2 regions of the Streptomyces sp. cg40 genome follow, and region 1 is predicted to be linked to the other one. Evidence: riboswitches for the same ligand, from Rfam matches in the RefSeq annotation. Region 1 holds a riboswitch; the other holds the start of a gene.

Region 1 (3,347 bases):
TCAGCTCCACGCCGTAGTGGTCGGGGTGCAGGACACCGCGGGCGGTACGGGTCTTCTCCCAGGCCGGCAGCGGGCCGTTGCGCTCGGCGAGGTCGGCGGAGGCCTCGTACGCGGCGAGCATGATGCGCTCGGCGATCCGGGTCGAAAGGGCCTGCGCCTGGGGGGAGTCGAAGGGGACGCGGAGTTTGAAGAAGACGTCCTGGAGACCCATCGCGCCCAGACCGACCGGACGCCAGCGGGCGTTGGAGCGGCCCGCCTGCTCGGTCGGGTAGAAGTTGATGTCCACGACCCGGTCGAGGAAGGTGACGGCGGTGCGGACGGTCTCGTCCAGCCGCTCCCAGTCCAGCTCACCATCGGTGACGAACGCGCCCAGGTTCACCGAACCGAGGTTGCAGACCGCCGTCTCGCCGTCGTCCGTGACCTCCAGGATCTCCGTGCAGAGGTTCGAGGAGTGGACGGTGTGACCCGGCTCGGCCGTCTGGTTGGCGGTGCGGTTGGCCGCGTCCTTGAAGGTCATCCAGCCGTTGCCGGTCTGCGCGAGGGTGCGCATCATGCGGCCGTAGAGGTCACGGGCCGGGATGGTCTTCTTCGCGAGGCCCTGCTCCTCCGCCTTGCGGTAGGCCGCGTCGAACTCGTCGCCCCAGAGGTCGACCAGCTCGGGCACGTCGGCCGGCGAGAACAGCGACCAGGTGCCGTCCTCGTTCACCCGGCGCATGAACTCGTCCGGGATCCAGTGCGCCAGGTTCAGATTGTGCGTACGGCGGGCGTCCTCACCGGTGTTGTCCCGCAGCTCCAGGAACTCCTCGATGTCGGAGTGCCAGGTCTCCAGGTACACGGCGGCGGCACCCTTGCGCCGGCCGCCCTGGTTCACCGCGGCGACCGAGGCGTCCAGCGTCTTCAGGAACGGCACGATGCCGTTGGAGTGCCCGTTCGTGCCCCGGATCAGCGAACCGCGGCTGCGGATACGGGAGTACGAAAGACCGATGCCACCGGCGTGCTTCGAGAGGCGGGCGACCTGGTGGTAGCGGTCGTAGATGGAGTCCAGCTCGTCCAGCGGGGAGTCGAGGAGGTAGCAGGACGACATCTGGGGGTGCCGGGTGCCGGAGTTGAAGAGGGTGGGGGAGGAGGGGAGGTAGTCGAGGCGGCTCATCAGGCGGTAGAGCGCGGTGACTTCGTCCAGGGCGCGGGTGCTGTCGTCCTCCGCCAGGCCGGACGCCACGCGCAGCATGAAGTGCTGGGGCGTCTCGATGACCTTGCGGGTGATCGGGTGCCGGAGGAGGTAGCGGCTGTGCAGGGTGCGGAGCCCGAAGTAGCCGAAACGGTCGTCGGCACCCTCATCGAAGGAGGCGGCGATCAGCGCGTCGAGGCGGGCCGCGTGCAGCGTCACGAACTCGGCGGTGCGGTCCGCGATCAGGCCCTCGCGGTGGCCCACGGCGACGGACTCGGTGAACGTCGTGACGCCCTGGGACGCGGCCTCGGCGGCGATGCTGATCGTCAGCAGGCGCGCGGCGAGCCGCGAGTAGACCGGGTCCTCGGAGATGAGGCCGGCGGCGGCCTCCGTGGCCAGTTCGCGCAGTTCCGTCTCGTCCGCGTGCGCGGACCGGCCACGGAGCGTGGCGGCGGCGACCCGGCCGGGGTCGGCGTCGGGAAGGTCGGCGGTCAGCTCGGTCAGGGTCCGCAGGATCGCGGCGCCGGGACCGTCGGCACCGGGAACGGCGGTTCCCGGCAGGTCGGTTCCGGTCGCGATCGCCTCGTTCGCCTGGGTCGCTGATGCCGGCTCTGCTGGCGCGATGGTCACGGTGGGGCTCTCCCTCGCTCGGCACGGGGCCTTGCGGAGGGCAGGCGGCAGCTCACGAGCGCACGGGGCGTCGCGTCCACCGGCCCACTCCACGAGGCCCGGACGTCATGCGCCCTGGCCGGTTGGCCGGGCGCGCCGTCGGCAGGTCCTCGGACTGACCAGGCGTGCACATGCACGCAAGTACACCGTTGCGGGACAGTTCCGGATTCACACCGGATTCCCCTGCGGCGACAGCGAGCATGAGCATACATCTTGTGCCGGGCTGTCGTGGCACCCCCAGATGTTGTGTCGCGGCTGTTTCAGAGTGTCAACTCATAGGTGAGGAGAGTGATGTCGTCGAGCTCCGGCAGGGGTTTCCAGTCGCGCTCCGGGGCGCGGGTGAAGCCGACGCGTTCGTAGATGCGGTGGGCGGCGTGCATGGTGCGCTGGGTCGACAGGACGACCGCTGTGCAGCCCGCGGTGGCCCGGGCGCGGTCCACGCAGGCGCGGACCAGGGACTCGCCGGCGCCCTTGCCGCGGGCCTCGCGGGCGACCGCCAGCATGCGGATCTCGGCCTCGCCTTGTTGCGCGATGTCGGCCATGGGGCCGCCGGACGGGACGAAGGTCACTCCGCCGAGGAGGTGGCCGTTCTCGACGGCTACGAGGACGTCGGCTGCGGCGGCTCGTTTTGCCACGGCTCTCAACTCGCCGAGGTATGCGTCGCTTTCGCCGAAGTCGAGGAGGCCGTCCTGGAGGTAGGCCTGGGCTGTGATTTCGCCCAGGGGTTCGTATTCGGTGGGGTCTGCTGGGCGGATGAGGATGTTCATGGGGGTGAGTCTGTATGACAACGGGCCGCCGTCTTACTTGCTGTCGGCGGCCCGCTGCGGGTTCGTTGTGGCTGGTCGCGCCCACGCGGCGGAGCCGCACATTGATACAGCCCCGCGCCCCTAAGGAATTTCAGTGACCGGCGATGACGGGGAGCTCCTCCTTCACTCCCGGGTCGCCCGCGTCCGCCGTGTAGTCCGCCGGGCTTGTCTCGTCCACGCCCTCCGGGGCCTTCGCCGCCTTCAGGATGAACGTCAGGACCACTGTCACCGCCACATTCAGCACGAACGCCGTCAGGCCGATGTACCCGATCTCGCCGATTCCCGGGATCTCCTTGGACGAGCCGCCGAAGTGATTCTGGGTCGGCGAAGCCACGCCGTAGGCCGCGAGCGTGCCGTAGAGCATGCCCACCGCCCAGCCGGCCAGGAGGGCCCAGCGGTGGAACCAGCGGGTGAAGAGGCCGCCCACCAGGGACGGGAAGGTCTGGAGGATCCAGATGCCGCCCAGGAGCTGGAAGTTGATGGCGACCGTCTTGTCCATCGTCAGGACGAAGGCCAGGGCGCCGACCTTCACCAGCAGCGAGACCAGCTTGGAGACCTTGGTCTCCTGGGCGGGGGTCGCGGCCGGGTTGATGAAGTCCTTGTAGATGTTGCGAGTGAAGAGGTTGGCCGCCGCGATGGACATGATGGCCGCGGGCACGAGCGCGCCGATGCCGATCGCCGCGAAGGCCACGCCCGCGAACCAG
Region 2 (3,347 bases), 4.3 Mb from region 1:
GATCGCCCGCCACGAGTCGGCGGACGCGGGCTCGCTGCCCGCCGGCTGGTCGTACTGGACCTTCTGCCAGTACGCCAACAGCGGCGGCCTGCCGGGTGATCAGAATCTCTTCAACGGGTCCTTGAGCCAGCTGAAGAAGTTCGCCCGGGGTTACTAGCCCGTACAGACACTCCAGAGACCCCCTCAGTTCATCTTCCGTTCACCCAGGTTTCCTACGGTCAACGCACCAATGACCTCGAACGATTGCCTGGGTAAATGGAAAGCTTCTCGCTGATTCTCGCGATTGTGGTGATCACCGCACTCGCGTTCGATTTCACGAACGGTTTCCACGACACCGCCAACGCGATGGCCACCACCATCTCGACCGGCGCACTCAAGCCCAAGGTCGCGGTGGCCATGTCGGCCACCCTCAACCTGGTGGGCGCTTTTCTCTCCGTGGAGGTCGCCAACACGATCTCCAAGGGGCTTGTCGACGAGAGCGGCATCCGTCCCGAGGTCATCTTCGCCGCCCTGGTCGGCGCGATCCTCTGGAACCTGGTGACCTGGCTCGTCGGCCTGCCGTCCAGTTCCTCGCACGCCCTGATGGGCGGTCTGATCGGCGCCACCATCGCCTCGGCCGGCACCGGCGCGGTCCACGGCGACGTCCTGGTCACCAAGGTGCTGCTGCCCGCGGTCGCCGCCCCGGTCGTCGCGGGCGTCGCGGCGCTGCTGGCGACCAGGTTCTCGTACGCGCTGAGTCGGAACTCGGACGGCAAGGCCGCCGACAAGGGCTTCCGCGTCGGCCAGATCGCCTCCGCCGGCCTGGTCTCGCTGGCCCACGGCACGAACGACGCGCAGAAGACGATGGGCATCATCACCCTCGCCCTGATCGCCGGCGGCTCCATCGCCCCCGACTCGGACCCGCCCACCTGGGTCATCCTCTCCGCGGGCCTCGCCATCGCGATGGGCACCTACATCGGCGGCTGGCGCATCATCCGCACCATGGGCAAGGGCCTGACCGACCTCCGGCCGCAGCAGGGCTTCGCCGCCCAGACCAGCGCCGCCGCGGTCATCCTGGCCTCCTCGCACATCGGCTTCTCCCTCTCCACCACGCACGCCGTCTCCGGCTCCGTGATGGGCGCGGGCCTGGGCCGCAAGGGCGGTGTCGTCCGCTGGTCGACCGCCACCCGGATGTTCGTCGCCTGGGGCCTTACGCTGCCGGCCGCCGCGCTCGTCGGCGCGCTCGCCGAGTCCGTCACCGACCTCGGCGACTGGGGCACCGCGCTGGTGGCCGTCTTCCTGGTCGCCTCCAGCACCGCGATCTGGCTGCTCTCCCGCCGCCAGGTGGTCGACGCCTCGAACGTCAACGAGTTCGAGGAGCCGGCCGGCGTGGTCACCGCCGCGATCGCCGCCGTCACCCCGCCCCCGTCGGTCGCCCTCTCCGAGGGCCTCACGGCGACGATCCCCTCGCCGCCCGTGACCCCGGCCCCCGTCGCCACGCCCGACCCGGCCACCCCGGCGCCGCCGCCGGCCGCCGCCGTCTGAGCCCGCGCCCCCGGTTAGAAGGAACGAATCAGCATGGACATCGACTGGGCAGCCCTCGGCTCCGTCTTCGGCGTCAGCCTCGTGGTCACCGTGGCCCTGGTGGCCGTCTTCACCCTCGGCATCACCGCCCTCTCCCGCCGCGAACGGGCCACCGCCCAGGGCGACTCCGCGACCCTCGCCCTGACCGGCGCCTACGCCTGCTTCGCGGCCTGCGCTGCGGCGGTGGCGTACGGGATCTACATCATCGTGGCCTGACCGGCCGCCAGTTGGACCCGGCGTGGGGTGCGGGACGGATCACCGTCCCGCACCCCACGTCTTCGTGCCCCGAGGACGACCCGTGCGACCACCCGCGTGTGGGCATCAGCACACTCCTCCCCCGCAGGTCAACAGCAAGTTGACGCCCCTTCCAACACCGTGGTGGACTGCCGGAGCCATGTACGGCGGCAGGAGAGGAAGCCGGTGTGAATCCGGCGCGGTCCCGCCACTGTCACCGGGGTAGACACCCCCGGGAGCCAGGAACTCTCACCGCCGGTCTCGTCGAACCAGGGCGTGGACACCCTGAGTGAGGACATACCGCCATGCTCGGCTGCCGTTCGAGGTCCCGTACCAGCACAGTGCCCGACTCAGCGATCGGCTGACCCGGTGCGTGCCGATCGCGTCTTCGCGTACGGCGCCGCCGCCGGCCTCCTCGGCGACCACCTGCTCGGCGATCCCCGCCGCGGGCACCCGGTCGCCGCGTTCGGCCGTGCCGCCGGCGCCGTGGAACAACTTCTGTGGCGCGACCACCGAGGCTGGGGCGCCCTGCACACCGCCGTGTGCGTGGGCGGCACCGTCTCCCTCGCCGCCGCGGCGACTTCGGCCCTACGACCGTCCCGTACGGCCTCTGCCGCCCTCACCGCCGCCGCCACCTGGGCGGTCGTCGGCGGGACCTCCCTCGCGCGCGAGGCCGGGATCATCGCGCGTGCGCTGGAAGCCGGTGACATCGAGGCCGCGCGGGCGCGGCTCCCGCACCTCTGCGGACGCGACCCGCAGGCCCTCGACGCGGACGGGATCGCCCGGGCCGTCGTCGAGTCCGTCGCCGAGAACACCTCCGACGCGGTGGTGGGCGCCCTGGTGTGGGGCGGCATCGCCGGTGTCCCGGGCCTGCTCGGCTTCCGGGCCGTGAACACCCTGGACGCCATGGTCGGCCACAAGTCGGCCAAGTACCGCCGCTACGGCTGGGCTTCGGCCCGCCTCGACGACGTCGCCGGCTGGCCGGGCGCCCGCCTCACCGCCGTCCTCGCGACCGTCGCGGGCGGCGACCCGCGCGGAGCGGTACGCGCCTGGCGCTCCGACGCTCCCAAGCACCCGAGCCCCAACGCCGGTCCCGTGGAGGCGTCCTTCGCGGGCGCCCTCGGCGTACGCCTGGGCGGGACGCTCTCCTACGGCGGCCGGGTCGAGCACCGGCCCGTGCTCAACGGCGCCGGACGCGCCGTCGCCGTACCGGACATCGACCGTGCCGTACGGCTGTCCCGGCGCGTCGGCTGGCTCGCGCTCGGGGTCGGTGTCGCCGGACGGCTCCTCGTGAAGGGACGCACGTCATGAGCGGCGGCGGGCTGTTGGTCGCGGGCACCACCTCGGACGCCGGGAAGAGTGTCGTGACCGCCGGGATCTGCCGGTGGCTGGTGCGGCAGGGCGTGAAGGTGGCGCCGTTCAAGGCGCAGAACATGTCCCTGAATTCGTTCGTGACGCGCGAGGGTGCCGAGATCGGCCGGGCGCAGGCCATGCAGGCACAGGCCTGCCGCATCGAGCCGACCGCCCTGATGAATCCGGTCCTGCTGAAA

What was found. A riboswitch is a leader RNA that binds a small molecule or an ion and turns the genes downstream of it on or off. The one in region 1 is predicted to bind cobalamin.
Region 2: linked by a shared signal. The riboswitch ahead of ACQHII_RS36655 (cobalamin biosynthesis protein) and the one ahead of ACQHII_RS16790 (ribonucleoside-diphosphate reductase subunit alpha) in region 1 are both predicted to bind cobalamin.

The regions. Positions count from the first base shown of each region.
Region 1 is NZ_CP190128.1:3,847,550-3,850,896, reverse strand. It holds gene ACQHII_RS16790 (ribonucleoside-diphosphate reductase subunit alpha) at 1-1,798, opposite strand, end outside; cobalamin riboswitch at 1,922-2,045, opposite strand; gene ACQHII_RS16785 (GNAT family N-acetyltransferase) at 2,098-2,604, opposite strand; gene mctP (monocarboxylate uptake permease MctP) at 2,735-3,347, opposite strand, start outside.
Region 2 is NZ_CP190128.1:8,129,752-8,133,098, reverse strand. It holds gene ACQHII_RS36670 (lysozyme) at 1-157, shown strand, start outside; gene ACQHII_RS36665 (inorganic phosphate transporter) at 256-1,524, shown strand; gene ACQHII_RS36660 (hypothetical protein) at 1,558-1,779, shown strand; cobalamin riboswitch at 1,926-2,065, shown strand; gene ACQHII_RS36655 (cobalamin biosynthesis protein) at 2,167-3,108, shown strand; gene ACQHII_RS36650 (cobyric acid synthase) at 3,105-3,347, shown strand, end outside.